DNA from 2 places in the Microbacterium pygmaeum genome. Region 2 is predicted to be linked to the other one. Evidence: predicted binding sites of a transcription regulator. Region 2 holds the regulator's gene; the other holds the start of a gene.
What was found. The regulator HspR, encoded in region 2, represses chaperone genes until heat shock. The targets are predictions, from matches to a motif close to AAGTTGAGTCNNNNNGACTCAACTT.
Positions count from the first base shown of each region.

Region 1: the regulator HspR is predicted to act here: its motif matches at 1,936-1,960, upstream of BLT19_RS16495 (Hsp20/alpha crystallin family protein).

Region 1 is NZ_LT629692.1:3,449,154-3,453,402, forward strand. It holds gene BLT19_RS16480 (IS481 family transposase) at 1-41, opposite strand, end outside; gene BLT19_RS16485 (hypothetical protein) at 146-484, shown strand; gene BLT19_RS16495 (Hsp20/alpha crystallin family protein) at 1,476-1,910, opposite strand; gene BLT19_RS16500 (DUF1905 domain-containing protein) at 2,123-2,389, opposite strand; gene BLT19_RS16505 (SRPBCC family protein) at 2,398-2,892, opposite strand; gene BLT19_RS16510 (ArsR/SmtB family transcription factor) at 2,889-3,215, opposite strand; gene glgX (glycogen debranching protein GlgX) at 3,308-4,249, opposite strand, start outside.
Region 2 is NZ_LT629692.1:617,080-621,328, reverse strand. It holds gene BLT19_RS02860 (AI-2E family transporter) at 1-956, opposite strand, end outside; gene BLT19_RS02855 (potassium channel family protein) at 953-1,726, opposite strand; gene BLT19_RS02850 (heat shock protein transcriptional repressor HspR) at 1,752-2,219, opposite strand; gene BLT19_RS02845 (DnaJ C-terminal domain-containing protein) at 2,222-3,214, opposite strand; gene BLT19_RS02840 (nucleotide exchange factor GrpE) at 3,229-3,816, opposite strand; gene dnaK (molecular chaperone DnaK) at 3,826-4,249, opposite strand, start outside.

The sequences.
Region 1 (4,249 bases), 840 kb from region 2:
CGACGCCCCATCGGCGTCAAGGGCGCGTTAGCGTGAGTCACGAAGACCTCCGTGGTCAGGATGCGAGTGTGGTAACCCACATCCTTCCCGGAGGTCTTCGCCTACCTCACCCGTTCACAACGTCACGGGGAAATACAGCTAGCGAGTGCGTCCGGTGCCGCTTGCCTCTACCATCGCGGCGAACGCTCAGCGCCGGATCGGGCACGTTCGGTCGACTACTCCGGCCGGCGGAAAGCCCTCTCCGAAGCAGCGGGAGATCGCAGAACACCAGCGCGCGCTCGCCGAGCAGCTCGTTAGGGCGGCAGAAGCGGCGACGGCTTACCGGAACACACAAGTTCACTACCGCGACCAGTACTACGCCGAACTCGAGGCTCTGGAGCCTGACGAGAGGCTGCGCGACGCTATTGAGGCAGCCCAAAAGTCGAATAGTCAGCGCGGCCTGATCGCGGCATGGCGCGATACCGCAAAGAAGCGAACCTCGTAACGATCGTCAATGTCTATCGCACGCTGACCATGCGATATCCGAGCCCTACCGACGAGGATGCGCACGAACGCGTCGCAGATGAGCCGCGTGCTCGTCGAATCGCACCAAGATCATCGACCCGCTTCACGTGCACACCATCGAGACTTCGTTCCACCAACCACACCGTTGATGAGACGTTCGCTCGAATGCCCACTTTCTGCCCACATTTTGCCCACACTTCTCGAGATTGGGCGTGACTCATCGGCATCGATGAGACCTCGAGATCCGCGGAATTCCGCGGTTTTCGCGGCTATGTGGCTCAGTCAGATCTCCTCAGCGCGGTTCGACTCCCGCCGTCGCGTCCACTCTTCGCGGGTTCTCCATTCCTGATCAAGTGCTCTTTCAGATTCAGCAACACTTCTCCGCAGGGCCGGGGCTGGGAATGCGCCCGGCCTTCAGGCAACTTCACAAAGAGGCGCACACTCAGGAGTGGGATCTTCGCGCGGACAACGGGCAGGTGATCGCGACTGGCTTCGACCGGGGCCACGTCGATGAGATCATCTGTCGCCGGATGGCAGACCGGATCATCGGTGGCATCTACGCGCATTCGGATAAGCGCATCCACCGAGGGTTCTCATGAGTGTGCGGCCTCCCGCCGTTCCCCCGAGAGCGCCCCTCCGCGCTGGAGGAGACCGCACACTGAGGAGTCGTTCGGAGGCATGTGTGGAACGGATTCCCGCGAACGGTCTTGTCCACCGTTCGGGGGACAGACGTGCGCACAGCGAAAACATAGAGTTGTGCGTGGCAGAACCCGCTGCAGCGAAAACACCGAGACCCCAGCGCCCGGTGGCGCGTAGTGGAAGAGAACCCCCGACCCTCCCCAGCGGTCGGGGGTTCTGCCGTTCAACGGAGGGGCGTCCGCTGAACAAAGGACAGCCAACCGAGGCGACCGTTCGGGGGTTCCTGGTGACGCGGGTGTGCGGACACCATCTTCCTGAGTCGCGCAGCCGCGTCAGCTGGTCAGCGTCTTCTGGGAATCAGTGCTCGCCGATGCGGCGTGTACTTCGATCTTCCGCGGCTTGGCCTTCTCGCTCACGGGGAGCACCACACTGAGGACACCGTTGTCGTAGCTGGCGGAGATGCCTGTGATGTCCACGCCTTCCCCGATACTGAACTGGCGCAGGTAGCTGCCGCCCGGGCGTTCCTGAACCAGCCACTTCCCGACGTGTCCGGTGTCTGCGGTGCGCTGCGCACGAATGGTCAGCAGTTGACCGTCGACATCGACATCAACCGTCCCCGGGTCCACGCCCGGCAGATCAGCGTTCAGGACATAGCGATCAGCGTCCCGGTAGAGATCAACCGGCATCACCCGCGGTCCGGGGCGGGCTCCGAGCAGGCCAGACGCGAGTCGGTCGAGCTCGGCGAAGGGGTCAAGAGTCACTGCCATGATGATGATTCCTTCCAGTCTCTCAGAGTTGAGTCCCCATGACTCAACTACAGAAAGATTAGCACTCACATGACTTGAGTGCTAAGTCCCTGAATCTGAGAAATCGCTGGAAACAGCCGGCGGTGGTGTGCGCACCAGACGATGCCGGAGTACGCCAGAGACAACGTCAAGCGTCGGCGCCCGGCGCCGGGCCCCGCAACCGAGCGCGCGACTCACGCGCCGATGATCGTGACCCGCACGGTGTCGCCCGCGGTCTTGCCGATCTCATTCAGAATTGCCTGCTTGACCGGAAGCATGTGCCGACCGCGATAGGGCAGCAGTGAGGTCAGCGTGATGACGCCGTCGATGTCTGCCCGGACCCTCACGGCTTTGCCGGTCCCGAGGATCTCCGGGGAGCCCTCCACGATCGCGCAGGTCCACCGGTGCGGACCCATGTCACCGACGAGGACGGTCGAGAAGGTGTGCTCGAGAGCTTCCATGTCAGCGCTCAGCGGCCCGCCAGCGCGAAGTAGGCGGAGCTGAGTTCACGCCAGCGCTGCACCCAGTCCGTCGGTTCCGTCCCGTTGACGTGCGCGTGCAGGTCTTCTGCGTGGGCCTGCCACCCAGCGCCATGATCGGCGTACTCGGCGAGGGGCAGCCCTCGCTCCTCGATGATGAGCCTCGTGCCGGCGCCGTCCGGGCTGAGCTGCGCTTCCATCACGGTTGCGGGCTCCCCGGGCCGCTGCGTGCGCACACGGAGGAGACGTGGCGCCGCGCAGACTTCGACCACCCCGGTGCCGGTCCACCCGCTGGTGAAGGTGGCACGGAACTCGCCGCCGACACGCAGGTCACCGTCGACCTCCGCGATCCAGTGCGCAAGTCGTTCAGGATCCGTGATCGCATCCCACAGATCGTCGATACCGGTCGCGTACACGTCTTCGACGCGGACCACTCCCAGACCGTTCTCCTCACGCAGCTGACCGAGCAGCACTTGTGCACTCATCTCTTCGACCTTTCGTTCTTCTTGCCCCTGCTGATTTCTGTGTGCAGGGCGTCGATCCGCTGCATCCACACCTCTCGATACGGCGCCAGCCAGTCATCCAGCTCGACGAGGGGATCGGTACGCAGCGAATAGATCCGCCGTTGACCGTCCGCAAGGACGTCGACGAGTCCTGCCTCCCGAAGGATCCGAAGGTGCCGAGACACACCCGGCCGCGCTATGGGCACGAGTTCGGCCAGTTCGTTCACCGTTGCTGGCCGACGACTGAGCGCGTCCAGGAACGTGCGGCGGTGAGGATCGCCGATCGCGACGAGGAGTTCATCCATGCTTGAAGGGTACCGCAAAGTGTACGTACACGTCAAGGTACATACACTCCCAGCGGAGGTCGTGGGGCGTCCGCCCACGCCTCAAGGAGACTTCACACCTGGGATTCGTCGTGCGATCCCAGCGCGGTCGCATGACGCGACCGGAGCAATGTGAACGATGCCTCCATCACGGTGAGCGTCGAGACTTCTCCGGAAACCGTCTGCGCCTCATCGCTGGACAGGGCGAGCTCCCACTCCTGACCGGGAGCGGAGGGAACGCTGAACTCCACGCCGTTCTCGGCGGCGTTGATCAGGAGCGCGAAGGAGTCCGCCCCCGGATGCTGCAGGAGGAACGCGATCGACCGGGCGTCGGGGTTGTCCCAATCCTCGGCAGCGAACTCCTCTCCATCTGATCGAACGACGCTGACGGTGTCCTGCGCGTCCTCGGCGTCCGCGGCCTGACGGAACCAGGTCGGCCGGAGCGCCAGGTTGTCTCGGCGCAGCGCGAGCAGCGCCTTCGTGAAGTCGCGCAGGCTCTGATCGGCGTGCTTCCAGTCGAACCATGAGATCTCGTTGTCCTGGCAGTAGGCGTTGTTGTTACCGCCCTGCGTACGACCCATCTCATCCCCACCCAGGATCATCGGCACACCGGCTGACAGCAGCAGGGTTGCGAGGAGGTTACGGCGTTTGCGGTCCCGTCGTGCGTTGACCGCTTCGTCCTCGGTGGGGCCCTCCGCTCCCCCGTTCGAGGACTTGTTGTCGCTCTCCCCGTCGTTGTTGTCTTCTCCGTTGGCGGCGTTGTGCTTGTCGTTGTACGAGGTCAGGTCGGCCAGCGTGAACCCGTCGTGCGCCGTGATGAAGTTCACGCTCGAGAGCGGGGAGCGGCGATCCGCCTCGTAGACGTCCGGGGAGCCCAGAATGCGCTGCGAGACCGTGCCGAGCACGGCATCCTTCCCGTTCCAGAAGTCACGGACATCGTCACGGAACTTCCCGTTCCATTCGGACCAGTCGGCGGGGAAACCGCCCACCTGGTAGCCGGCCGTGTCCCACGGCTC
Region 2 (4,249 bases):
AGGGGTCCGATGATGAACGTCCAGAAGATCACCGAGAAGAAGCTCAGCGTGAGGCTCAGGCTCACGGCGTCGCTGACGAACTTGGGCTGTACGAGCACCTGCAGCGTGACGTTGACCACGCAGTAGATCGCGATGACGGCCAGCATGAGCGGCCACCCGCCGACCACCAGGGCCAGCAGGGCCGGCGGGATGAGGCCGATCACGAAGCCGATGTTGGGGATGAAGTTGGTCACGAAGGCCAGGATCGCCCACACCGCGGGCGCGGGAACGCCGAGCGCCCAGAGCGCGAGTCCGTCGATGATCGCCACGACTGCGCCGAAGCTCGCGTTGACGATGTAGTAGCGGCGGACGCCGGTGTTGAAGCTCTGGACCCGTCGGATCGACGTGCGCGCCGCCGCGCCGAAGGACGACTCGGCGCGCGCGTAGCGCGACCCGTCCGCCGCCATGAAGATCACGTAGGCGAGCACGAAGAAGAAGGCGGTGAGCACAGTCAGCACGGTGCCGCCGAGGGAAGCGGCGAAGCCGGCGATCGTGGAGGGCTGGAGGACGGATGCCGCGGCATCCGCCGCCTGGTCGTCCAGACCGACCGACCCGAGCCATGCCACCACGGCCTGCGCGGTCCCCTGCAGCTCGTCCGCATAGTCGGCGACGAGACGGACGAACTGCGTGCCGGCGAAGAACAGCAGGAGTGCAAGGAAGCCGAGGATCAGGTACGCGACGACGATCACGGTCGTCGTGGCGAGCCACCGCGGCCAGCCGCGCCGCTCGAGCGGATGCCGCACCGGATGACAGATGATCACGATCACCGCGGCGAGCGCCAGCGGGCCCACCAGCTCCCGGCCGAGTGAGAGCCCAGCCAGCGCGATCACTGCGGCGGCGAGCCCGATCAGGACGCGCAGCGTCGGCGAGAGGGCAGGTGCGGCGGACGGAACGGGAGGTGCGGGCGGCTTCTTCACGCCCCCGCCGCCTTGCGTTCGGCTTCCACGCGCTCTTCGGCCGTACGCAGGGCGGCGGTCAGTCGCTGGATGTCGGCCCGGCTCGCCGGCTGCGCGTCGTCGTGGCCGCGCGAGGCGCGTTCCACGACCCACGACGAGATCGTCGCGACGACCAGACCGACCAGGACGACGCCGCCGACCATGAGGGCGACCGCGGCGACGCGACCGGGGATCGTCACCGGGACGAAGTCGCCGTAGCCGACCGTGGTGACGGTGCAGAACGCCCACCAGACGGCGTCCCCGAACGAGTCGATGTCGGCGCCCGGCGCGTGGCGCTCGAACTGCAGTTCCAGCAGCGCGACGTACCAGATGAGCAGCAGCGCCGACCCGACGCCGTAGATGAGCAGGCGTGCCCGGATGCTGTTGCCCGCCGTCTTCGTGAAGGAGGCCAGTCGCGTGAACGCGTCGAGCAGGCGCACCGGGCGCAGGGCGGGGATGACCGCGGTGACCAGGTCGGCCTTGTGCGTGCGGAACCACAGGCCGCGCGGATGCGACAGGGCGAAGCGCACCAGATAGTCGACGATGAACATCACCCAGATGATCGCGATCGTCAGCGAGGTGACGGTGGCCCAGACGCCCCGCACGTCGCCGATCACATGGGCGGTGTAGGTGATCAGGAACACACCGGCGGCGACGGCCAGCGGCCAGTACGTCGCCTGCCGCCAGCGCTCGCTGCGCGCCGTCTCGCCTCGAGCCGGGTCGGGCTCGGGTGCGGGGTTCGGAGTGCTCACGTCTGCACTCTAGAACGCGATCCGGTCAGTCTCTTTCCGACCCGCTGTCCTTCTCGCCCGATTCCAGCTGCTGACGCGGCCGCCACACGACGATGTCGGTGGAGCGGCGCACCCGCCTGCCCGAGCGCAGCGTCACGACCGATCCGGTCGCACCCGCGGCGAAGACCCGGGCGCCCGGCCGGCTCTCGAGCTCGGTGCGCATCCGCGTCTCCAGGTCGCGGACGCGGACGTGCAGCTCTCGCAGGCGGTCCTCGAGTTCGATGATCCGCGCGATCGCGGGAAGGCTCATCCCGTCGGCAGACAGGCGCGCGACCTCCCTCAGCTGCTCGACGTGACGCGTCGAGTACCTGCGGGATCCGCCCTGCGTGCGCGCCGGCACGACGAGGCCGAGCCGGTCGTACTGCCGCAGCGTCTGCGGGTGCATCCCGGTCAGCTCGGCCGCCACCGCGATCGCGAAGATCGGGGCATCCTCATCGATCTCGTCGTCCGGCATGATCAGCCGCGCGCCTTCGACATCAGGTCGGCGCGCGGATTCTCCTTCGGCTCCAGCTCGTGGAACCGCTCGAGGGCCTCGCGGGCCTCCTCGTCCAGATGGGACGGAACAGCGACCTGGACCTCCGCGAGGAGATCACCGGTACCCTTGGACGTCTCGACGCCGCGGCCTTTCACCCGGAGCACGCGGCCCGACGGGGTGCCGGGGGCGACGCGGAGCTTGACCGGGTCGCCGCCGAGCGTCGGCACCTCGATGGTGGCGCCCAGCGCGGCCTCTGTGAAGGTGACAGGCACCGTGACGCGCAGGTTGAGTCCGTCTCGGACGAAGACCGGGTGCTTGCGCACGGCGACCTGCACGACGATGTCGCCCGACTCGCCGCCGTCCGGAGACGGTCGGCCGCGGCCTCGCAGCCGGATCTTCTGCCCGTCCGAGACGCCCGCCGGGATCTTCACCTTGAACGGATTGCCGTCCTCGCCCTGCAGGGTGATCGTCTCGCCCTTTGTCGCAGTGATGAAGTCGATCGTCGTCCGCGCGGTCACGTCGGCGCCGCGCTGCGGACCCCCGTAGCCGCGGAAGCCGCCGGTGGACTGCCCGAACCGGCCGGAGCCGAAGCCGCCCTGCTGCTGGTTGAACATGCTGAAGATGTCTTCGAAGTCCTGCGGGGTCTGCTGGCGACCACCGCGGCCCTGCCCGAAGGCGCTGAAGACGTCCTCGAAGCCGCCCGAGCTCTGACCGGGCGCCGTGAAGCGCGCGCCACCGGCGCCCATGGCGCGGATCTGGTCGTACTCCTTGCGCTGCTCGGTGTCCGAGAGCACCGAGTAGGCCTCGCTGATCTCCTTGAACTTCGCCTCGGCGGCGGTGTCACCCTGGTTGGAGTCGGGGTGGTACTTCCGAGCGAGCTTGCGGTAGGTCTTCTTCAGATCCGCGTCCGGGATGTCCTTGCTGACACCGAGGACTTTGTAGAAATCCTTGTCGAACCAGTCCTGGCTGGCCATACGTGCTCCTCTGGCTAGTCGGCCGGCACGGCGACGACGACCTTCGCGGGCCGCAGTTCGACGGATCCCAGGCGGTAGCCGACTTCGACGACCTCGAGGATCGTCGGCTCGGTGACGCCGGGTGTGGGCGCCTGGAAGATCGCCTCGTGCTGCTGCGGATCGAACACCTCGCCGGCGGATCCGTAGGAGGTGACCCCGAGCTTCTCGGCGACGGCGCGCACCTTGACGGCGATCGCCGAAAACGGCGTGCCGTCTTCGAGGTCGCCGTGCTTCTCGGCGCGGTCGAGGTCGTCGAGCACGGGAACCAGGCCCTTGGCGGCCTCGCCCTTGGCGCGCTCGATCTCGCGCTCGCGCTGGTCCTCGGTGCGGCGGCGGTAGTTGGCGTACTCCGCCTGCAGGCGCTTGAGGTCCAGCAGCAGCGTCGACTCGAGGTCGGCAAGCACGGCGTCTTCGGCCGCGGCGTCGGCGTTCTGGGGCGAACCCAGGATGTCATCGACCGTCAGCGCGTCGGCGGCCGCGCCGGAGCCGGCGGATTCCTCCGCCGGCTCCGGTGCGTCGGGCCCGTCGTAGCCGTACGGCTCGTCGTGGTCCTTCTTCGACATGTGTCTGTCCTACTTCTTGTCGTCTTCGTCGTCGACGACCTCGGCGTCGATGACGTCCTCTTCGGGGTTCGGCGCCTGTCCGTTGCCCGGGTCGGTCGCGTCGGGATCGGTCCCCGCGCCCGTCGGAGCGTCGCCGGCAGCCTGCGACGAGGCGTAGATGGCCTCGCCGAGCTTGCCCTGGCTGGCGTTGAGCGCGTCGAACGCGGTCTTGACCGCGTCGTCGTCCTCGCCGGCCAGCGCCGTCTTGAGCGCGTCGACGTCGGCCTGGACCGAGGTCTTGACGTCCTCGGGGAGCTTGTCGTCGTTCTCCTTGATGAGCTTGTCGATCGAGTACGCGAGCGTCTCGGCCTGGTTGCGCACCTCGGCGGACTCACGGCGCTTCTTGTCCTCGGCCGCGTTCTCCTCGGCCTCACGGACCATGCGCTCGATGTCC